Regions from separate parts of the Lysinibacillus sp. NPDC092081 genome, predicted to be linked through region 2. Evidence: riboswitches for the same ligand, from Rfam matches in the RefSeq annotation. Region 2 holds a riboswitch; each other region holds the start of a gene.
The links. A riboswitch is a leader RNA that binds a small molecule or an ion and turns the genes downstream of it on or off. The one in region 2 is predicted to bind cobalamin.
Positions count from the first base shown of each region.

Region 1: linked by a shared signal. The riboswitch ahead of mmgD (citrate synthase) and the one ahead of ACIQLB_RS12005 (ABC transporter substrate-binding protein) in region 2 are both predicted to bind cobalamin.
Region 3: linked by a shared signal. The riboswitch ahead of ACIQLB_RS20265 (FecCD family ABC transporter permease) and the one ahead of ACIQLB_RS12005 (ABC transporter substrate-binding protein) in region 2 are both predicted to bind cobalamin.

Region 1 covers NZ_JBIVRU010000004.1:185,972-194,077, reverse strand. The annotation lists gene ACIQLB_RS09905 (DUF4304 domain-containing protein) at 1-26, shown strand, start outside; gene ACIQLB_RS09900 (DUF2089 domain-containing protein) at 227-592, shown strand; gene ACIQLB_RS09895 (SHOCT-like domain-containing protein) at 606-995, shown strand; gene ACIQLB_RS09890 (hypothetical protein) at 1,006-1,287, shown strand; gene ACIQLB_RS09885 (HD domain-containing protein) at 1,570-2,205, shown strand; gene scpC (succinyl-CoA:acetate CoA-transferase ScpC) at 2,238-3,743, shown strand; gene ACIQLB_RS09875 (LysR family transcriptional regulator) at 3,821-4,768, opposite strand; gene ACIQLB_RS09870 (NUDIX hydrolase) at 4,952-5,155, opposite strand; cobalamin riboswitch at 5,312-5,506, shown strand; gene mmgD (citrate synthase) at 5,699-6,820, shown strand; gene prpD (2-methylcitrate dehydratase) at 6,919-8,106, shown strand, end outside.
Region 2 covers NZ_JBIVRU010000006.1:126,036-134,141, forward strand. The annotation lists gene ACIQLB_RS11995 (class I adenylate-forming enzyme family protein) at 1-1,398, shown strand, start outside; gene ACIQLB_RS12000 (acyl-CoA dehydrogenase family protein) at 1,400-3,067, shown strand; cobalamin riboswitch at 3,248-3,430, shown strand; gene ACIQLB_RS12005 (ABC transporter substrate-binding protein) at 3,698-4,663, shown strand; gene ACIQLB_RS12010 (FecCD family ABC transporter permease) at 4,660-5,661, shown strand; gene ACIQLB_RS12015 (adenosylcobinamide amidohydrolase) at 5,658-7,133, shown strand; gene ACIQLB_RS12020 (cob(I)yrinic acid a,c-diamide adenosyltransferase) at 7,302-7,865, shown strand.
Region 3 covers NZ_JBIVRU010000019.1:27,914-36,019, reverse strand. The annotation lists gene ACIQLB_RS20300 (S-layer homology domain-containing protein) at 1-356, opposite strand, end outside; gene ACIQLB_RS20295 (endonuclease Q family protein) at 438-1,604, opposite strand; gene ACIQLB_RS20290 (hypothetical protein) at 1,677-1,847, opposite strand; gene ACIQLB_RS20285 (TetR/AcrR family transcriptional regulator) at 1,994-2,572, shown strand; gene ACIQLB_RS20280 (DMT family transporter) at 2,637-2,990, shown strand; gene ACIQLB_RS20275 (DMT family transporter) at 2,990-3,304, shown strand; gene ACIQLB_RS20270 (ABC transporter ATP-binding protein) at 3,727-4,500, opposite strand; gene ACIQLB_RS20265 (FecCD family ABC transporter permease) at 4,506-5,552, opposite strand; cobalamin riboswitch at 5,775-5,966, opposite strand; gene ACIQLB_RS20260 (biotin transporter BioY) at 6,139-6,735, shown strand; gene ACIQLB_RS20255 (NADPH-dependent FMN reductase) at 7,088-7,630, opposite strand; gene ACIQLB_RS20250 (nitroreductase family protein) at 7,693-8,106, opposite strand, start outside.

The DNA of each region.
Region 1 (8,106 bases), on a different contig from region 2:
ATTTTCAAAAATGCTATGAAAAATAAAAGATTTGAGTTGGAATTTAGACTCCATTTTGATCATTCTGTTTAAAATGGAGTTTTTCTATTTAGAGAAAACTTGAATTAATAATGTTAAATGATGAGTTAATATTATTGATTTTTTTTATTATAAACATTAATTTTATTATTAACATTTTAAAATACTTGTTGTATAATCAAATTAACTAAAAGGAAAGGACTTAACTATGGCTTATAAAGTAATTACAAATTGTCCTGTCTGCAGTAAAACATTAAAAATTACAAAGTTACAGTGCACTCATTGTCACACGACGATTGAAAATGAGTTTGAATTATCTAAGCTGGCATCCTTATCAAAGGATCAGCTTCATTTTGTTGAAGTATTTTTAACATGCAGAGGGAATATCAAAGAAGTTGAAAAGGAACTGGGGATTTCGTATCCAACGGTTCGAGGCAAGCTAACAGACATCATTTCATCCCTTGGCTATGTGCAGAAGAAGAAAAACGAAGTAGACGAGAAAAAAGTAGTCACTATGCTGGAAAATGGAGAGATCACAGCAGAAGAAGCCATTAAACTTTTAAAAGAGGATTAAGGAGGAATATATTATGAAAGAGGAAATCTCAAGAGTGTTAACAATGATTCAAGAAGGCAAGATTGATGCAGATAAGGCATCAGAACTGATTCAAATATTAAAAGAGAAAGAAGAAACAGATAATAACCTTTTAGAAAAACCGACTAAATACTTAGATAAAACTTTAAAAATTCGTGTTGTATCAGCCGAAAATGATAACGTCACGGTCAATTTGCCTTTAAAGCTTGTCAAGGTTGTATTAATGGCTGGACACAGCATCGCAGCAAGTATTCCTCAATCGGAAAAATACGTTAAAGATATAGACATAAACCTTATTATTGAAGCAATCGAAAACGAATTAGATGGCCAAATTGTTGATATTAAATCGGCAAACGGGGATACCGTTTCGGTCATTATTGAATAGAGATTTACTTATGATGCATGTAAAAGTGAAAGCAAAAGACGTTCGTTTTACCATCCCAGTTCCATATGCTATGTTAAACATTGTTATTTCAATTTTGTCTTCAAAATTTTTTCAACAAAAAGCAAGCATATGGACAAAAGAGCACTTTGAAAGAAAAAAACTGGACTTTACCTTTCCATTGATAGACAAAGGAGCGCTAAAGCCTATCGTCCAGGAACTGAAGAATTATAAGGGGATCGTGCTAGTTGATGTCAAAGCTAAGGACGGTACTGAGGTTAAGGTTAGACTATAATTACTTTAGTTTACACCGAGCAGAAAAAGGCCTAACTATCTCGCATACAATGCAGAGAAAACTAGGCTTTTATTTTTTATAAAGGATTCCTTTGATGGCATTCGTACCCCAAGAATGTGCATCAAAGGAATCTTTTTATTTTCACATAATCGGTCTTATTCTACTGAATCATAGAAAAAATCTATGGTTATTATAGAAATTATAGAATTGATATATAGAAATTCGCTTCTTATAATTCTTTATAAGCAATAGTTGCTACTTTAAATAAGGGAGGTACTACGGATGACAAATATTGCTGGTATTAAAATACCTGACAGCCGTTTGGCATTTGAAGCTCAGGATATTTTAAAAGAACATGGTTCTGAATTGCTTTGGAATCACTCAAATCGAGTTTATTTGTTTGGGGCACTACAAGGTAAAAAAGCTCAGAGAAAATTTGATGAAGAACTGCTATATGTAAGTGCTCTGTTTCATGATTTAGGTTTAACAAAACAATTTAGTAGCTTAGATAAACGCTTTGAGGTGGATGGTGCAAATGCAGCCCGTCAATTTCTAGCACACCATCATATCGATGATGATTCAATACAACTTGTTTGGGATGCCATTGCCCTACATACTACGATCGGTGTAGCAGAGCATAAAGAAAATGAAGTCGCATTACTGTATGCCGGGGTAGGTCTTGATGTAATGGGAGACGGTTATCATGATTTGACGAGTGAAGAACGAAATGAAATTATCCATGCTTTCCCACGTAACCAATTTAAACAAAAAATTTTGCCAGCATTTTTTGAAGGATTCAAGCATAAACCCGAAACAACATTTGGCAATATTAAATCTGATGTTTGTGCATTGTACATTCCAAATTACAAATCTAAGAACTTTTGTGACTGCGTCTTGTACTCACCTTGGTCTGAATAAAAATTGATAGTTGATAAGGGGAATCATATATTATGTTAAAACTAACACATAAGAAAATTCGACATGTTGCCTTACAAGATAAAATTGTAACAGCTCAAGAAGCGGCATCTTGGATAAAAGATGGAATGTTATTAGGAATGAGTGGCTTTACGAGGGCAGGAGATGCAAAAATAGTACCACTGGCGCTTGTAGAAAAAGCAAAAGGGGAAAAATTCCAAGTTGATGTTTATACAGGAGCCTCACTTGGTCCAGAAGTTGATCAACAGATGGCTGAAGCTGGTATTATTCGTAAACGAGCTCCTTATCAAGGTGATCCAGCAATTCGTCGAATGATAAATAATGGAGAAGTACTGTACACGGATGCGCATGTTTCACATAATGCAGAGTTAATTCGTCAAAGAATTGTAGGACCTATTGACTTTGCTATAATTGAAGCTAATGCAATTACCGAAGATGGCTTGCTGATACCAACAACTTCTGTAGGAAATTCTCCAATTATCATGCAAATGGCTAATGAAATTATTATTGAACTAAATGTTTCGCATCCTGACTCTTTAGAGGGAATTCATGATATTTATATTCCTGATGTACAAGGGAAACGCAGTCCTATTCCTTTAAATAGTGCAGGGGAGCGAATTGGAACTTTGGGTATTCCATTAGATATTACTAAGGTACGAGGCATCGTGCTATCTGAAAAAACGGATGCTCCATCAACAATTGTACAGCCAGATGAGGAAACAGCTAAAATGGCAGAGCATTTACTCAATTTTTTACGTGATGAAGTTAAGGCTGGTCGTTTAACGGAAACATTAGCACCTATCCAATCAGGCGTAGGATCCATAGCAAATGCGGTTTTAAATGGTTTTCTAGAATCAGAGTTTGAGGATTTAGAAATATATTCAGAGGTATTACAGGACGCCGTATTTGAATTAATAGATGCAGGAAAGGTGAAATCCGCTTCTGGTACGTCCATTACATTATCACAGGAACGTGGTGAGCAGGTTTATAGTCAGCTAGAAAAGTATAGAGATTGTTTAATTTTACGACCTCAAGAAATATCCAATCATCCAGAAATTATTCGACGTTTAGGATTAATTTCCGTCAATACAGCACTTGAGGTTGATATTTATGGAAATGTAAACTCAACACATGTTTCTGGTTCAAAAATGATGAATGGCATTGGAGGATCCGGTGATTTCGCCCGTAATGCACGTTTAGGAATATTCGTCACAAAATCCTATGCAAAGGGTGGTAATATCTCAAGTATTGTCCCAATGGTATCTCATGTGGACCATACAGAGCATGATGTGGACGTCATTGTTACAGAGTTCGGGGTAGCCGATTTACGTGGTTTAGCACCAAAAGAACGGGTACCTCTATTAATTAATAATTGTGCACACCCTGATTACCGTCAGCAATTGTGGGCATATTACAATGCTGCGGTAGAGAGGACTGGTAATCATCACACACCTCATTTATTAGAAGATGCGCTGTCTTGGCATGTTCATCTAGAGAAAGCTAAGACAATGAAAAAATAAGAATGATGACTAGTCATAATGCTTAGTCATTAGAAAAATAGAATCCACTAATCAACTTGCTGTGATTAGTGGATTTCTTATTGTTTTATTAATGATTGAATCAATTGTCGGCTCTTTTCTGAAATTGAAAAGCCCGCTTCTTCAAGCCCCTCAACCATTAAACGAATAAAAGCTTTCGCAGCAAAATTAATGAATTTATCTTTTCTATAAAGAAGTACAATTTCTCGCGTTAATGGTGGATTATATATCGTTTGCTCGCAAATAGTATTTGTTTTATATAGATTGCAAAGTGTTTTCGATATAATTGTTGCCCCGACATTTTGTTCAACTAGTTTAAAAATAGCTTGAATACTAGCTGTCTCTATTTTAGGTTTCACATGAAGCTTTTCTTTGCGAGCTATACTATCAATTACTTTTCTGCATTGATGGATAGTTGGAAATAATATAAGTGGAAGCTCTAAAACATCTTGAAATGCTATTTTTTCAGATGCTAATAGTGGATGATCGCTATGAGCAACGAATAGTAGTTCTTCAGTAAACAAAGGAATTATTTGAAGCTGCTCATCCTCATAATCGAAGTACTCTTGTTTATAGGAAATAGCAAAATCTATTTTATTGTCTTTAAATTGTTTTAATAAATCATCCGAGCTATTTATGCAAATTTGTAAATCTGGATATTCAAGATGATAGTCTAACAAATAGTCTGACACTAAATTTGTTAATTCACCAGGTAAAGTGCCAATAACTAATTTCCCCGCTTTTAATTCTTTAAGTTCAATTATCTGATTGCTTGTATTATCTATTGCACGGAATATATAGGTACATTGCTCAAGTAATATCTTACCAGCATCTGTAATCGCTATTTTTTTCCCTAGTCGATCGAATAGTGGAATGCCCAGTTCATTTTCCAATACTTTAATTTGATGGCTAAGCGTTGGTTGAGTAATATTCAATTTTTCGGCAGCCTTTGTAAAATGAAGTTCATTACACAGTACTAAGAAGTATTCAAGCTGTCGTATTTCCATATTCGTACCTTCTTTAATAAAATTATTTCTTATATTATATCATTATTTATATAGAGTACCGTATAATTCATCGAGATTTGATATCAAATTTAGTGATATGTAAGAGTCCTGTTTACATTTTTAGCAATATAAAGATAAATGACAATATAGACTTCATCCTCATTTCGAAATTGGAAGTAATAATCAGGTCTCTGAAAAAATGCCAATCAAGGTAATTTCATTGGCCAAGAGTCCTGTTTCTTCATGAAGTTCACGGCAAGCAACATCTTTTAAAGTCTCAGTTATTTCATAGTGCCCCCTGCTAATCCCCACCAAAGTATCGAACATATTCGTTTTTCCATAAAATGAATCCTCTATTCTACTTACAAGTTTTAAAAATAGCTTCATTAGTTTTGATCAACAATCTTTTTTGTGCAAAATAGTGCTAAAAAATATAGAATAGTTCTTCAAAAATGGAAAATAGCTTTTTATAATCAAGCTTTTCTAAATTTCAACTATATTGATTGTTTTGAAAGCTCTATGTTAAGGTAAAAAGACAAATTGAATATGCTAAATTTTGGTGGTTCAAATGGATTTGATTCTATTTGATTAAAAGGGAAGTTGGTGAGAGTCCAACACTGTCCCGCAACTGTATTTAGGAGTTCGATAACAAGACCACTGTTTTGTTTGTCAAAATGGGAAGGTGTTATTGTAGCGTTGATCATAAGTCAGGAGACCTGCCACTAAATAAGCATCAATTGACCTACGAGGATAGGGAGGTGTTAGCTACTGCATGATTTTTGTGAATTCATGTAAATTCACTGTTTTTTTGTTCTGTCATGCTTTTGTAGATTAACAACTTCACAAAGGGGTAGAAGTTGTTTTTTTGTTGTTCTTTTGTGTTTGATTGGTAGCGCTTACAAGAATAATTAAACAAAGGGGTTGTAATGAATGGAGTTAAATTATTCGCCTGGTCTTGATGGCATCATTGCCGCTGAAACAAAATTATCTTTTTTAGACACTGTAGGAAGTCAAATTGTCATTAGAGGCTATGATTTGATTGAATTATCACAGAGATATTCATATTTAGACATTGTCTACTTATTATTGCATGGGGAAATACCAACTACCGAGCAACAAGTTGATTTACAGGACCAGTTGAAATCAAATTATCAAGTTCCACAAGAGATTTTTCAAATTTTCAAGTTATTACCTAATGGAACACATGCTATGGATGGGCTTAGAACAGGAATTTCTGTTTTAGCAGGCTATGATCAGCACATCAATGATCGTTCTACTGAAAAGAATTTGACGCGAGCATATGGACTTTTAGGTGGTATGCCCAACATCGTAGCGAATAGCTATCGTGTATTAAATGGTCAAGATGTCGTGGAGCCTGATAGCCGGCTTTCCTATAGTGCAAATTTTTATTACATGATTACTGGCAGAAAACCAACTGCGTTAGAAGAAGAAATCTTTGATCAGTCACTCGTTTTATATAGTGAACACGAGATGCCAAATTCGACGTTTACAGCTCGTGTAATTGCCTCTACACAATCTGATTTGTATGGTGCTTTAACTGGAGCTGTCGCATCATTGAAAGGTAATTTACATGGTGGGGCAAACGAGGCAGTGATGTATATGCTTCTTGAAGCCAAAACAGTTGAAGGCTTTGAAACATTGCTGGAAAACAAACTACAAAATAAAGAAAAGATTATGGGCTTTGGTCACCGTGTATATATGAAAAAGATGGACCCAAGAGCACAAATTATGAAAGAGGCTTTGCAAAAATTATGTTTGGAGCAAGGGGATCACCGCTTATATCACATGTGTGAAGCTGGTGAAAAAGTGATGATACAGAAAAAAGGGTTGTACCCAAATTTAGATTATTATGCAGCACCAGTGTACTACATGCTTGGTTTGCCGATTGAAATATATACGCCAATCTTCTTTGGCTCACGAACGATCGGCTTATGTGCTCATGTGATAGAGCAGCATGACAATAATAGATTATTTAGACCTCGTGTCAATTATATTGGCGAGCGTCATAACCTTGAAGAATTATCGGTATAATCAAGTTTTAACAACTCGCCATAGAGCTGATGGGCATTCTGACCAATGTCCATCAGTATACCAGTATATCAAATTCATGCCTTGAGAGGAAGATATAGATGATTAAAACAAATGACATATCTAAGACAGATCAATTACTAACTGATATTGCCGATTACGTATTAAATACAACGATTACAAGTGAAGAGGCATACGAAACAGCACGTTATGTTTTATTGGATACTTTGGGTTGTGGCATTTTAGCCTTACAGTATCCTGAATGTACGAAACTTCTTGGTCCAGTAGTACCAGGTACAGTCGTCCCTAATGGTACACGTGTTCCGGGAACTTCCTATGTTCTTGATCCAGTTAGAGGCGCCTTCAATATCGGTTGTATGATTCGTTGGTTGGATTATAACGATACTTGGCTTGCGGCTGAATGGGGACATCCTTCAGATAATTTAGGTGGCATATTAGCTGTTGCGGATTATTTGAGTCGCGTACGTATTGCAGAGGGTAAAGAGCCACTAAAAATGAAAGACGTTTTAGAAATGATGATACAAGCCCATGAAATACAAGGCATTCTAGCACTAGAAAATAGCTTAAATCGTGTAGGTTTAGATCATGTTCTGTTTGTCAAAATTGCGACAACAGCTGTTGTGACAAAGGCATTAGGTGGCTCTCATCAAGAAATTATCAATGCATTGTCAAATGCTTGGATTGATAATTCAAGCCTACGAACATATCGACATGCACCTAATACAGGTTCTAGAAAATCATGGGCAGCTGGAGATGCAACAAGTAGGGCAGTGCAATTAGCTATGATGGCCGTGAAAGGTGAAATGGGTTATGCAACTGCCCTTTCAGCACCTGGCTGGGGATTCCAAGACGTTCTCTTTAATAAACAAGAATTAAAACTTGCAAGACCACCTGCATCTTATGTCATGGAAAATGTTCTATTCAAAGTTTCTTATCCGGCTGAATTTCATGCACAGACCGCTGCTGAATGCGCCGTACATTTACATCATGAAGTGAAAAATCGATTAAACGATATTGAAAAAATTGAAATTACTACACATGAATCTGCCATTCGCATCATCGATAAAGAGGGACCTCTCAATAATCCGGCTGATCGTGATCATTGTATTCAATACATTACAGCTATTGGTCTCATCTATGGTGACATTACAGCAGACCACTATGAAGATGATGTGGCCGTAGATCCACGTATCGATGACTTGAGAAATAAAATGGTGGTCATTGAAAAAACACAATATACAATCGATTACTTAGACCCTGAAAAACGC
Region 2 (8,106 bases):
GTGACACGTTTTAGTCATGCTTTATTAGAGCAGGGTGTGCGGCAAAGCGATAAAGTAATTATTTTTATGCCAAATGTAGTAGAGTTTGTTGTTAGCTATTTTGCTATTCAGCGCATTGGAGCTATTGTCGTTCCAGTAAATGCGAAATTTACATTGCAAGAGGTCGAATATGTAGCACAGCATGCTGATGTTAAAGCTATTCTAGCGCATGAGGCAATTTTTGCAGCAGTTGAAAACATCAAGGTAGTCCCTTTGAAAATCAAAACAGGTCAAGAGCAGAATGGTTGGCTAAACTATGAAACACTTATTCAACATGCAAGCATTCAAACAATTGAATGCCAGTTGAATGAAGATGATGTCTCAACGATTTTATATACCTCGGGTACAACGGGAAAACCAAAGGGAGTATTGTTTAGCTATCGCAATATTTTAACTGTAGCGCAAATGATTGCAGTAGAAATGGAAGTAAAGCCAGTAAGTCGGATTCTTCTTATGATGCCGTTGACGCATTCAGCTCCATTACATTTATTTTTAATGGCAGGAGTACTTGTAGGCTCAACAAATGTACTAACACCAACATTTACGCCTGATTTATTAATAGATTCAATTGAGCAGGAACGGACAACGCATTTCTTCGGCGCACCTGTCGCGTATTTGTTAACCGCTCAAATGCCAAGATTGCAAACAGCTGATTTATCATCGATGAAATGGTGGTCTTATGGCGGAGCGCCGTTATCGCAAAACGAAGTCCGCCATTTACAAAAAGCTTTCAGAACAGAAAATTTAACTTGTGTTTATGGCTTAACAGAGGCTGGTCCAAACGGTTCAATATTGTTTGGTGAAGAGCATGCGACGAAGGCGGGGAGCGTTGGTCGGCGTGCACCACTTGGAGCGGAGCTGCGTATTATTAACGACAATGGAGAAGATATCAGTGTTGGTGAAGTAGGGGAAATTGTGATATTCGGTGAGGGTAACATGCTGGGTTATTACAAGGATGATGTTGCAACAAAGGCTGCATTTATAGATGGCTGGCTGAAAACAGGTGACCTAGCCCGCATAGATGAGGACGGCTATATTTGGATTGTCGATCGTAAAAAGGATGTTATTTTTTCAGGCGGTGTGAATATTTACCCGAAAGAAATTGAAGATAGTATGTTGAGCTATGAGGGAATATTTGAAGTTGCTGTAATAGGTGTACCGCATCCGGAGTGGGGAGAAACGGTGAAGGCTGTGTATGCCGCTAAAACAGACATTGACGAGGATGGACTTAAAGCTTATTTGGAGGAGCATCTTGCTAAATATAAAATTCCACGCATCTTTGAACGTGTGGAAGCGCTACCACGAAATGCATCAGGCAAAATACTAAAACAAACTTTGAAGGGACAAGAGGTGAGATAGCATGAAGGTTTTACAGCAGGAAGAAATGAAAACAAAGAACTTTTTTAAAGAGAATGATACACTTCATAAAGTTTTAGAAATGATGCTAGATAAAGAGTTTGTGGAATATGCAACACGTGAGCTAACAGATTTCGGTGAGCTTTGTGCGGGAGATATTGATGTGAGAGCCAAGCATACGGATAGAGAGGGTGAACCTCGATTACAAAGGTATAATGCCTATGGTGAAGAAGTGTCAGAGATTTGGGTCAATGATGGTTATAAAAAGACTATTGAAGAGACGTACAATACCGGCATTGTTGGCTATGTGCACAAGGATATCCCGCAACTAGGTAGAAAGGGCAATTATGTGTATAGCTTTGCTCAAGGTTATATACTGTCACATGCTGAACCAGGCTTTTACTGTCCTGTTACGTTAACGATGGCAACTGCTTATTTACTTGATCATTATGCGAGTGATGAGGTGAAGGAGCGCTTTTTACCACACGTTTGTGCAACAGGAGATACAGAGCTCTATGAGGGGGCTACATTTTTAACGGAGCGTCAAGGGGGCTCTGATGTTGGGGCGAATGTTGTAGAGGCAAGAAAGGACGGCAATCAGTATCGTTTATATGGGGAGAAATATTTTGCATCTAACGCAGGAATGTGTGGAGTAACCATGGTATTGGCACGCATGGAAGGGGCTCAGGCAGGTTCAAAGGGCTTAACTTTATTTGCAGTTCCTTGGCGAAATGAGGATGGCACAGTTAATAATCTCCGCATTCGGCGTTTAAAGGATAAACTTGGTGTTAGAGCAGTACCTTCTGGTGAGGTTGAATTTGATGGTGCGCTAGCTTATGTCGTAGGTGATCCGAATAAAGGAATTTATTATATGCTGGAGGCACTTAATTTATCAAGAATTTGCAATGCGGTTGCTTCTATCGGTATTATGCGCCGTGGCTATTTAGAGGCGAAGCATTATGTGACAAATCGTTATGCGTTTGGTAAGCCTTTAACGCAATATCCTATGATTCAGGATACACTAGGGAAATTCGCTGCCAAGCTTCATGTAGAAGTTGCCGCGGTTTTTGATCTTATTCAGCTGTACGATAAAGTAACTAGTGGGCAGGCGAATAAAGAGGACATCATTTTGAATCGCTTGTATATTGCGATCATGAAAAAAGAAACGGCAGAGCAAGCTGTACATTATGCTAGTGAGGCCATTGAATTACATGGCGGAAATGGTTATATTGAAGATTTTGTTACACCACGGTTATTAAGAGATGCACAGGTACTTACTGTGTGGGAAGGGACTGCGAATATTTTAGCTTTAGAGCTCATTCGTTTAGTTGATAAGTTTCATGTGCATGAATTGTTTGTTCGTGTCATGGAAGAGCGCCTAGAAAAACTAACGGACAGTCCATTAGTCGAAATTGTAGCGGAGCAATTAGCAAAACTAGATTCAACTTTGCAAACATTTAGCCGTTTAGATGATGCAACGAAAACGTTTGAGGCAAAAAAGGTTGCAGAGAAAATGGCACATTTATATGAAAGTGTTGTAGCTGTAGAATGGGCACAAAGATTCGGCGGCAAATATGAGAAGCTAGCAGATATTTATTTAGAGCACACATGGGCGTTACGTGAAATGGGTGCACCGATGAAAACGGTACAGTATTTTTCAGATATAGTTTAACTTCTTTCAGCGGGTGTCCAAACACCCGCAGAAAGAAGTTAAGCCTCCGGCGGATGTCACGGAATCGGCTTTGTGCGAGCACAAAGCCGATTCCGGACGCAATTATGCCGAGGCATAATTGATTTGATTAGGAGTCGTCTCGAATGGAGGCGACTTCTTTCATTTTCATGTATAATACAATCAACTGAATATTATAAAGGTTCTTTACTTAAGTAAAGTGAAAAGGGAAATCGGTGTAATTCCGATGCGGTCCCGCCACTGTATGTGTGAGTTTTTTCAATCTACGCCACTGAAATTTTCGGGAAGGCTTGAAAAAGCGTATGGAGCACGAGCCAGGAGACCTGCCTTTATAGAAAACACGTTGTAGCCTACGAGGATAGGATGGTGGATTTTGTATATGTTTTTTGTGCAAATTTGACCCCCTCATTGTTTATGATGAGGGGTATTTGTTTTGGAAGATGAATGTCGATAAATTTGAAAATGTGGGCGATAAATCCATAACGTTGAGGGAAGTTCGCAAGGTTGATGATAACCCCAAAATATTGGGCGATAAAAAACTAAAATGAATCGATAAATCAGAAAAACAAAGCGTTAAAAACTATATGCACTACTAGACTAAGGGGGATTCACATGAAGAAAATTTGGAAAATAGGATTATCAGCATTTTTAGCTATTGGCTTGCTTGCTGCATGTAATACAAAAGAGGCAACAAATGAAAAGCCGTCATCTTCTGAGCAACAAGAGACATCAAAAGTAGATCAAGCAACATTCCCAATGACGATAAAGGATGCTACTGGCAAGGATATTACGCTAGAAGCACCTCCTGAAAAAATTGTCTCTCTTATTCCAAGTAACACAGAAATTTTATTTAGCCTTGGCTTAAATGATGAAATAGTTGGTGTGACAGACAATGACGATTATCCAGCAGAGGCCACTAAAAAAGATAAGGTTGGTGGTATGGATTACAATATTGAAAAAATTATTGCATTATCACCAGATATCGTTCTTGCGCATGCATCGGGTATGAGTTATTCAAAAGGAGCCATTGAACAGCTTGAGGCAGCAGGTGTGAAAGTATTTGTTGTAGCGGATGCAAAAAACTTTAATGAAACTTACACAACGATTGAACAGCTTGGTCGTGCAACAGGAAAATTAGAAGAGGCTAAAAAAATAGTCGCAAACATGAAGGCAAAAGTTGAAGAAGTTGAAACAAAACTTGAGGGTGTTGAGCCAAAGAAAGTCTTTGTAGAATCTTCTGATGAGCCACAGATTTATACTGCTGGTAAAGGTACATTTATGAATGAAATGCTAGAAATGATTCATGCTGAAAATGTGGCAGCAGATGTAAATGACTGGTATCAAATGGATGCTGAACAAATTATCGCGAAAAATCCAGATGTCATTGTTGTGGCATATAATTATGTACCTGATATTTTAACGAAAATTCCAAAACGTGCAGGCTTTGAGACAATTACGGCAGTAAAAGATAAAGCCATAGTACAAGTAGATGAAAATATAACAAGTCGTCAAGGTCCTCGTTTAGCAGATGGTCTTGAGGAACTAGCGAAAGCCGTCTACCCTGAGGCGTTTAAATGAGTAAAACAATTGTAGCCTATATAACAGCAATTACGCTTCTAATCATTAGCATCTGGTGTGGCGTGGCGATAGGCTCAGTTCATATTCCACTAGAAGTAGTGTGGAATAAGGCGGCTGATGAAACAGCTGCCAATATTTTATGGAAGATTCGTTTACCTCGAGTCCTGCTGGCAGGGCTTGTGGGGGCATCACTGGCTATTGCAGGGGCAGCTTTTCAAGGCTTATTAAAAAATCCTTTAGCTGACCCTTATACGTTAGGTGTTTCCTCCGGTGCATCAGTTGGCGCAGTTATGACGATTTTCTTTAGTATTTCAATACCTGTAGTCGGCCATTTTACATTGCCAATCTTTAGTATGATTGGTGCTATATTAACGATGGTAGCTGTTATGGGCTTTGCTAGAATAGTAGACCGCTCGCTAAAAATGGAAACTCTTATTTTAACAGGGGTTATATTTAGTTCATTTCTAGGTTCCCTGATTTCATTAATGATTGCATTGTCTGGTGAGGAGCTGCGCCAAGTTATCGGATGGCTGCTCGGTTCAGTATCGATGCGTGGTTGGCCATACGTTCAGATGATTATCCCGTTTGTAATAATTGGCTCAATTATGCTTTGGACACAAAGACGCGAGTTAAATGTTCTGTTATATGGTGAAGAACGCGCGAAGCATTTAGGTGTCAATGTTAAGCGTAGTAAATATATTATTTTAGTGGGTGGATCAATGTTGACAGGAGCTGCAGTAGCGGTTTCTGGAACGATTGGCTTTGTCGGTTTAGTTGTTCCTCATATGACGAGAATGGTTTGGGGTTCCGATCATCGTCATTTATTGCCATTATCATTTTTAAATGGAGCAACTTTGCTGATTATTTGTGATTTAATAGCACGAACAATTATTATACCAAGAGAGCTACCGATTGGTGTCATTACCGCATTTATTGGGGCGCCCGTTTTTTCCTATATTTTTTATAAGCAACGTAGAGGCAAGGGGGTAAGGGCATGATTGTCGTTGAACATCTTTCTGGTGGATATGAAGATGTACCGGTCGTCCATGATATTAGTTTTTCCGTTGAAAAAGGAAAAATACTAGGGATTTTAGGGCCGAATGGTAGCGGGAAATCCACGCTGTTAAAAGTAATGAGTGGCATACTACCAGCTACTGCAGGCACTATATTAGTAGATGGTAAAAATAGTAGCTCTTACAATGCTCGTGCACTAGCAAAAAAAATGGCGGTGCTTCCGCAATTACATGCTAATGCCTTTTCAAACAGTGTACGGGAGGCAGTATCACTTGGACGGTATCCACATCAAACAGGCTTCTTTTCAAGCTGGACTGATCGTGATGAACAAGCAGTTCAAAATGCAATGATGCAAACAGGTGTGAAACGCTATGAACAGACATCGATGGAATTCTTGTCGGGCGGTGAACAACAAAGAGTTTTTGTAGCCCAAGCGCTTGCGCAAACAGCGGAAATATTACTGTTAGATGAACCAACGAACCATCTAGATATTGCTCATCAACGTCAAATTTTAGATATGGTGCGAAAGGAAGCAATTGAACGTAGTTTAACCGTTATTATGGTGCTGCATGATATGAATTTAGCTTCTCTCTATTGTGATGAATTATTACTAATGGAGGAAGGGCGGATGCGGGCATTGGGGGCGCCACATGAAGTATTAATCGCTTCGCAAATCGAAGACGTCTATCATGCCCGAGTTGCAACTTATGCACATCCAGAAATTCCAAAGCCTCAAATTACCATGATGCCAGCCTCAGTTGAACATCAGCAACGTGCTGTCATTAAAAAAGAAAATTTCACTATTACAGATCATTACATTCAGCTTCAATCAGAGTTTCCTTTAAAAACAGTGTCCTCAGCTGTCCATAATCCGGGTATCGGTTGGTATGAATGTCTGCTAAATCGCTCTGTACCAATAGATTATGTCATTAATGATGTAAAAAGAGAGGTCGCTGAATTTTTACTAAAGGAGCATTTTTCATCTACAAGTACCGTCGTCATGTTAACGGCAGTCCCAACAAATCTAGTAGCTATTAATGAATTTAAAGCTTCTTTTGGTAGCGTCCTAGTTGCTGTTACGGCTGGGGTTGGCAATGCTGTTGATGTGTCTCGTGCACATGAAAGACAAGATGATCCATATATTGGTACTATAAATACGTGGGTCATCGTTAATGGTTGTTTATCAGAAGAAGCGTTTTTCCAAGCAATGATGACAGCTAATGAGGCGAAAACAAAGGCATTGCAATCAGAAAATATTCGTGATGAGCTTAGTGGTACGATTGCAACAGGTACGGCTACAGATAGTTTATTGATTGCAGCGACACAAAAAGGGGAAGAAATGCTGTACGGTGGTCCCATTACTGATGTAGGTAAGATTATTGGTAAAGGTGTTTTTGAAACAACTGTGCAGGCAATAAAAAATTATCTTCATTCAGCAGATACACCTGCTAAATGAAGATAATGCCTCCGGCGGATGTCACGGATTTTCAAAGGAATGAATTGTGCGGGCACAATTCAAAATCCGGACGCATTGTTTATCTGTGCGAAAGCGTAGTGCTAACGTAGCGACAGCAACAATTACGCCAAGGCGAAATTGATAAAATAATTCTAGGAGATGAGAGAAATGAAACTTTACACGAAAACAGGCGATACGGGGAAAACAAGTCTTATCGGTGGACGTGTTGACAAAGATAGCTTACGCGTTGAGACATATGGTGCCATCGATGAATTAAATTCTTTTATTGGTAAGGCTGTTAGTGAACTAGATCGTGAGTTATTCAAGGATATTCTAATTGATTTAGAAACGATTCAGCATGAGCTTTTCGATGCAGGTGGCGACCTTGCTAACGTCATGAAGGAACGCCATTATAAGCTGACAGAGCAGCCAATTGAGGTGTTGGAATCTCGTATTGATGCATTGTCAGAAGAAGCGCCACCATTACAGCGCTTTATTTTACCAGGTGGTGCACCAGCAGCTGCAACTTTACACATAGGTCGCACAGTAGCACGTCGAGCAGAGCGTCAAATGGTAACGCTTATGAAGGAAATCGAAGACGTACCGACAATTGTACAAAAATATTTAAACCGTCTATCCGATTATTTATTTGCAGCAGCACGTGTTGTTAATTTTAGATTGAATGTCGCGGATGTTGAATATATTCGAAGTGGCAATGTCTTTAAAAAATAGCCTTTTATTTATATATACAAATTACGCTCATGAGCAAAACGTGGGGTTGATTTCCGTTCCGGCTGGGCGCTTTGTTGCTGCCGCTACGTTAGCACTACGCTTTCGCACAGAGCAAAGCTTCCTGGGGGCGTCCGATTAGCCGCTTGGGCCAACACGAAGTTGGTCACGAAGGCGTTATCACAGGACGTGATGCTTTTAGCCTTCGTTCCCCTATCGCTGATCCCCGAGGAGTCGCCTAGCC
Region 3 (8,106 bases), on a different contig from region 2:
TTTACCTTTTCACTTTGATAACCGAATCCTACCACTGGCTTTTCCACATTATTTTGTATATCTTCCAATACATCTTTCGTGGTATAGCCTGAATAAGCAAATCCCTTATTATAAGAAGTGATGAAACCATCTTGCTGTAAAGTTTGTGCAATAAAATCTGTATAACCTAACCCGATCATACCAACCTCATTCATACCATGCGCTAAGGAATCGCCTAGTGCTACATAATCTGCTTGAACAACCCAACTTGGCGATATGAAGTCTCTTTGTTCTTCAGCATTTACACCTATTGGTACTACTAGTTGGCATGCCAGAACGCTAGCCGCTAAAAACCGAAATTTCTTTGATAATTGCATACACCCACTCCTCCAATTTTTACTAATTACTAGTTTAATATAAGGAGGATAAAAACGGGTTAAATAAGAGTAATTGTTTTTTTATTCCAGTTGGATCTTCCCGTAAATGCCGCCACCACCAACTTCGATTGCCAATTGCCCCGTTCTTGCTAAATCGATCATCTTGGCAATTTTATGCGGCACGAGTTGTTCGATTTGCTCTAGAGTAACTCGATGCAAGATGTTCATCTCTGTACCAAATGCTTGTACTAATCGTTCCATCATTTTTGGACCTAATCCTGGAATAAAGTCTAGTGGTACTTGGTGAATATACGGTGGTCGTGCACGTTTATCTGTAACTTGCTCTGAAAGCTCCTTAATACGTGTTGCAACACCTTTTATAATTTGCGGGCTTTCACAGTTTGTACAGATTGTTGCCGAATTGCCAAGCTGCTCACCACATTTTGCACAGACAGTCTGATGATATTTACCAAGCAAAGGATTTAAGCCATAATTTGCTGTTACTGCTCGACCTTCTTGTTCATGAAGTGCCATCTTTAATTCTGTAAAATTTGCATTAGATAGTCTTAATTTTTGATACTCACGTGCAATTTTCCCAAGTGAATGTGCATCAGAGTTGCTGACAAATGTATATGCTTGCAGTTCTCTAATGTTACTCACCATATTGGTATCAGAGCTTAAACCAAGCTCTATCGCATCTATAAGCTGCGGGTCAAAAACTTCTGTTAAACTACGATATACGCCTTTACCGAACAAACTTTTAAATGGTGTAAACACATGAGCAGGAATAAAAAGCCCTCCTAATTCATGAACCCTTTGCTGCAATGTTCGACCATCACAATAAATTCGCTGAGAGCTTAAATGAATATTTTTCATATGATTAGACATCCAATTTGAAAATTCCCTCATGAGCAAAAGTGTTGGAAAATAAGCCAGTGCATGAATTGGTCCAAGGCAATGATGATCATAAATCTCAATTTCAGTACCTGGAATAAGTGTTGTTTCTTGAAATCGAAGTCCACCCTGTTCCAGCTCCTTCAGTTCGCCCCGCTCTAACATCTCTGCCATTTCATCCAGTACTTCTGGTGAATGGCAATCAATAATCCCGATAATATCAAGTCCCTTTCTTGCACTTGAAGTCTCTAAAATTCTTGATAACGTTAACGTTTTACTGCCAGTAATTTTAACAGCACGTCCACTTGAAGTGCGTCCAATATGAATATGTAAATCTGCATAGAAATCCTGCATCATTGTAACCCCCTATTATTTTTTTAGATAAAATAAAAAGCCTCACATTGCTGCAAGGCATTTTATTCTTAATTATGATGGATGATTGCCGTGAGTATTATTATTTGACTCAAAGGCACCCGATCCCTGTGATGGCATTGTCGAAGAATCATATGCCACTAATGTCACTCCCATGTTCTTTTCTAGCTCATTAATTTTTTCAAGCTGTTGCTGATCTAGTTGGGCAATTTTTATCTCTTCCATTTTCAACAAATCCTTTCACGAATAAAATTCCCCAAATAAGAACATATATACACAAAAATAATAACTGATTGTCAGTCATTTTCCTTTGACTTTATTTCAGCTTTTTTGTAACATATTAAATAAGCAGGCTAAAAGCGAGGGATTTCATGTCAAAGGAAGAGAAAATTATTCAAGCTGCAATTGAAGTTTTCCGTGAAAAAGGAATTGAAAAGACAAAGGTTTCTGATATCGTAAAAGCTGCAGGTATCGCACAAGGGACATTTTATCTTTATTTCCCATCTAGGCTTTCAGTTATGCCAGCCATTGCGAAAGTTATGGTTGAGAAAATTATTGCTGCTATTAACGATGGTATTTCAAAACAAGAGCCTTTTGCAAAGCAACTTGAAAAAGTAGTCGATATAATTTTTTCTCTAACAGAGGAATATCGAGATGTATTTGCACTTATCTATGCCGGTATTACACAAACTGAGCATATGAAAGAATGGGAAAATATATATTCTCCCTATTACGAATGGATGAATAATTTCTTATATGAAGCTCAACAACAAGGGACGATACGTGCTTCTCTAAATACTACACGTTCTTCTAAACTTATCATAGGTCTAGTAGAATCTGCCGCTGAACAAATTTATTTGTATGACGACAGTGAAGAAGAATCAATTAGACTTCAAAAGCTTGAGCTAATCGACTTTTTACATCATGCACTCGGTTTACGTCACACCTAAGTGACGTTCTCTTTTACATTAAAATGACTGAATGTCAGTCATAATGATAGGAAGGAATTTAACTATGCAAAAAGATTGGATTTATGTTGGATTAACTAGTTTGTTTGAATTATTTTGGATATTTGGTTTTAATGTTGCAAATGCTTGGTGGCATTGGATTATTATTGTGTCTCTAATTGCGATCGATTTCCATTTCTTATCGAAGGCTTGTGAGAACTTACCTACAGGCACCGTTTATGCCACTTTTGCTGGGGTCGGAACAATTGGTACTACATTAATGGATATTTTTATTTTTGAAGGCGAGTTTAATGCTATTAAAGGCATTTTTATGTTTATTTTAGTACTGGGTGTTATTGGTCTTAATTTAGCTGATAACCCTTCAAGAGATCATGATGAAAAGAAAGGAGCTAATGCATAATGGGTTGGTTACTTGTTTTATTAGCTGCAATTTCAGAAATTATCGGTGTTGTAGGTTTACGCTTTTATAGTCAGGAAAAAAATATACGTAATTTATTAATATATGTAGGCGGCTTCGGAATGTCCTTTGTACTTTTATATGCATCCTTTAACTATTTACAGTTAAGCATCGCCTATGTAGTTTGGGTTGGTATTGGTACAGTCGGTGCTGTTCTCGTGAATATTATATTCTTCGGTGAATCTAAAAACCTGACTCGAATTATTAGTATCATCGCCATTATCATTGGTGTGGCAGGCTTAAAAGCAGTATCTTAATTTGATTTCATTTCTTTAATATTGTGGATAAGCCTTTTGAAATTAACTTTTTCATGGAAATTTTATTTTATAACTATTTAATAGATACATCTAGAGGATGAAGTTTCGTTTTATCACTATTAATTAGAGTGACAGGCCAGAAGATATATACTATATGAAGAGGTTGATTGGAGTGGAGACTGGGCGACTCCTTGGGGATTAGCGATAGAGGAACGAAGGCTAAAACCATCACGTCCTGTGATAACGCCTTCGTGACCAACATCGTGTTGGCCTGAGACCCTGCAGCGAAGCGACAGCAACAAAGCGCCCAGTCGGAACGGAGATCAACCCCTCGCTTTGCCAAAGACCATAGTAACAACCTTAATTTTTTTGACATAATAGGCTTTAATATATCAATCACTTTATGTAATTTCTAAAGTTTCCTATGTGAATTGCTCTGGGATATACATTAAATATGGTTTACCTGTAAGTGGATGTGTTTGAATATCGGCATAAACACCAAATACATCTTGTAATAATGCCGGTGTAAGTACTTCTTCTGGTGTTCCAAAACAAACAATTCGACCTTGCTGTAAAACATAAATTTGATCACAATACATAGCTGCAATGTTTAAATCATGTATTGCAGCAACAACTGTTAATTGTAAGGTTTGGATTAAATCCATGAGCTGTAATTGATGCTGAATATCTAGATGATTTGTTGGCTCATCTAAAATCAGCACCTGCGCTTGCTGAGCGAGGGCACGAGCAACCATCACACGCTTTTTTTCTCCACCCGAAAGAGAGCTAAAACTACGTTTCTCTAAATGAGCGATACCTGTTTGGTTCAGTGCATCTTTTACAATTTGAAAATCTCGTTCTTGATCAAGCTCCAATAGTTTTTTATGAGGTGTTCTACCCATACTCACTAAATCATGTACTGAAAAATCGAATAAGACTGGTGTTTCTTGACTCACAACTGCTAAATTTCGAGCAATGCTTTTACTCGGTTGCTTTAAAATATCCTGTTCATTTAATAATACTGTTCCACCTTCTGGTTTTAATAAACGATACATATTCTTTAATAGCGTTGACTTCCCACTACCATTAGGACCGATTAGACCAACAAATTGCTTGTCCTTTATTCGAATACTTACTTCATGTAATATACGTTCATCAGAAATGGAGAATGATACTTGTTTCGCTTCTAATGTCATATGCTTTAATCTCCTTCACCGAATGAATAATTGTTACTACGTAGCAGCCAAATGAAAAATGGACCTCCGCAAAAAGCTGTGATAATTCCAATTGGCATTTCCTCAGGGGCGATTAAAATTCGAGCAAGTGCATCTGCCCAAACTAAGAAAATCCCTCCTAATAATGCGCTAATCGGTATGACATATTTATGGTTTGAACCTACAATTAGCCGCACAATATGTGGAATGATTAAGCCGACAAATCCAATTGAGCCACTTACAGCAACTATCACACCCGTTAATAATGAAACTAATAAAATAAGCTGTATACGAAATTGTTGTAAGTTAACCCCTAATGTGACTGCTGCTTCTTCCCCAAGGAGTAATAAATTTAAGCTTCGATAGTGAAGCCATAACAAGGCAAATACTACAATAAAAATAATAGTAGGAATTAAAAGATTACTCCACTTAGCACCAGCTAGGCTTCCTAGCATCCAAAACATGACCGCCTTCATTCCGCCCTCTTGCTTCGACATCATTAATATAAAGTTTGAAATAGCAGATAAAATAAAAGACACCGCCATCCCTGAAAGTAAAAGCCGAAAGACGGAAATCCTACCTCCAACACGTGATAAGAAGAAAACTAACCCCATTGCCGTGAGAGAACCTAAAAATGCAGATACAGAAAGAGCATAAACGCCCAGAAATGAAAAAGCACCTAAAATGATGACGGCTGTAGCACCAACCGTCGCCCCGGAAGAAATCCCTAAAATATATGGTTCTGCAATCGAATTACGAACAAGTGCTTGAATGGCTGCTCCAGCAATTGCCAAGCCTGCTCCTACAATAGCAGCGAGTAATACACGCGGAGCTCGTATTTGCCAAATGATAATTTCCTGCGAGCGACTCCAATCTTCTTCGATTGAATTTTGTATAATTGGGATTTTAGAAAGGATGACCTTCCATACATAAAATGGCGTAACGGAAACCGATCCAACCATAATCGCAATTGTCATTGAAATGATAAGTACTAGAAAAAGAGTCATTGAGAGTAGCATAAATTTTTTATTCATCTGTTTATTAACTCCTAATTATTAAAGATTAATTTCGCCTTGGCTTAATTGTTGTTATTGTTGTTGTTACTTCGCTTTTGGTACAAAAAGAAGTACTGAATAAAGATTAATGAAACGAAAAAGGGTATTCTATGCAAACGCGCATAGAAATACCCTTGATTAAACAACATTAGAAAGATTTCCTTCTACTATTGTCCGTAATTGCTTTCATCCTCGTGGGCATTACAGGAATTACTAATTGGCAGGTCTCCTGGCTTCGAATCAATGTTACTATGATTGCCTTCCCATTCTAGAACAGTGGCTAAATCTCATAGAACTCCTCTTTACAGTTGCGGGACAGCGTTGGATTTGCACCAACTTCCCTTTTAAGTGACACATTGTACAAGATGTCACACCATTAGCATCGAATATTTAAAATTATGACGATTCTATCATATATTTTAATAGTTAGTCTATAACTAACCATTATTTATCAAGTTAAGTAGGAAAAATACATTTACGTTAACCACTAATGATTTTCAAGTTGACACAAAATCATTATTTTTTTACACTAATATTATCAACATTACTTTTTAGGGGTGAAATAATGACAACAGTTGCGGAACACACGCATCACAAATTAAGAACAGTCGATCTTGCATACATTGGACTATTTTCAACATTGATGATGATAGGAGCTAATATTACGTCCATTATACCTTTCATGGTGGTTGGCGGAGTACCTATCACATTACAAACATTTTTTGCTATTTTAGCAGGACTTATTCTTGGTAGTAGAAAAGGGGCACTCGCTTGTACTGTTTATATGTGTATCGGTTTAGCAGGTGCACCTGTATTTGCACGATTCAATGGAGGCTTTGGACAAATTATAAGTCCTACATTTGGTTTTATTGTCTCTTTTATAATAGCTGCATTTGTCGCAGGGCTTATTGTAGAACGCAGTGGAACGAAGAAAAGCTATGTAGTTGCAGCATTAGTTGCAACAGCTATTAATTATTTACTAGGAACAAATTGGATGTACTTTGCCTACAAGCTATGGGCTAGTGCTCCTGATGCTTTCACTTATAAGGTAGCATGGCTTTGGATGATGCCTCCTTTACCAAAGGATATTATTTTAGCTATATTTGCGGGTATTTTTGCACACCGCCTTCAAAAGGTGTTAAAAATAATTCCGATTAAATAAGCTAATCACTATAACGTGGGGTTGATTTCCGTTCCGGCTTGGCGCTTTGTTGCTGTCGCTTCGCTTTCGCACAGAACAGAGCTTCCTGGGGGCGTCCGATGAGCCCCATGGAGTCGCCCAGCCTCTACTCCAATCAACATATATAAATAGCATACGATTATCCACAACTTTTTTGTTAAAGGATAAAATAAACAATTTATCTCCTAAAAATGCCCCTCTTTAGTGTAATGCTAAAAGAGCGTTTTTACTGATTGTTCTATTTGTCGCTTTGACTCTTTTATCGTCTTAAACCCAACAAACAAAAAAATGTCCCATAAGTATATTGCATACTTATGGGACATTTTTTTTATTTTCAAGCGTATTTTTTCACCCAGTTTAAGAAGTTATCAATAACTACATCTAGGAATTTGATAGTACCCTCATCTGTTAAATTGCCTTCTGTATCAAATTTAGTGTGTACTGCTCCAATATAAACATCATTACCACTAAGCAACGGTGAATTTACTCCAGGTGAGAATAAAATATCTCGTAAATGTAATTGTGCTTTAACAGTACCTAAGTTACCCATTGATGCTCCCATCATGAATGATGGCTTGCCAATCATTACTTTATCAACGCGAGATAACCAATCGATGGCGTTAACCATAACACCTGGCACTGTACCATTATATTCTGGTGTTAACCATAGTACTGCATCTGCCGCTTTTACTTTTGCTTTAAAATCAAGTATAGGTTGTGGTGCTTCATTTTCGATATCTTGATTATACATTGGTAAATCATTTAAGCTTAATATTTCAAGATCAATTTTCTCTGCATAACGCTTTTGAACAAATTTCGCTAATTGCATATTATAAGATTCTTTACGGATACTACCTACGATTGCTACTACTTTCACAATATTTCCTCCTAAATGTGCATTAATTTTATTATTTGTAAACAGTTTTATTTTATACCGCCCTAATAGTAGGTTGCAAATTCCTCAACCGGTTTACGGTAACCACGCAATCGGCGACTAGTTTCTTTTTCTTTACCTATAGTAATCATTAGTGCAATTTCATGTGTTTCTGGTACGTTAAAAAGTGCTCTCATTTGTTGTTGATCAAAGCCGATCATTGGACATGTATCCCATCCACGATTTTTAGCTGCCAGCATAAATAACATAGCTGAAAGTGAAGCGTTACGAATAGCTTCCTCCTTCTTAAATTCCTCGCCACGTTCTTCATAAAATTTAGTATTTTCATCGACAAGATTTTCTAACTCACAAGCATTAATAATGCTTAAGTCTACCATTCCTTGATTAAGGTTAGCAGTGTTTTTATAGGCTTCTTTATCTCCTAAAACAAGTATAACTGCTGAGGCAGAGTGCACTTT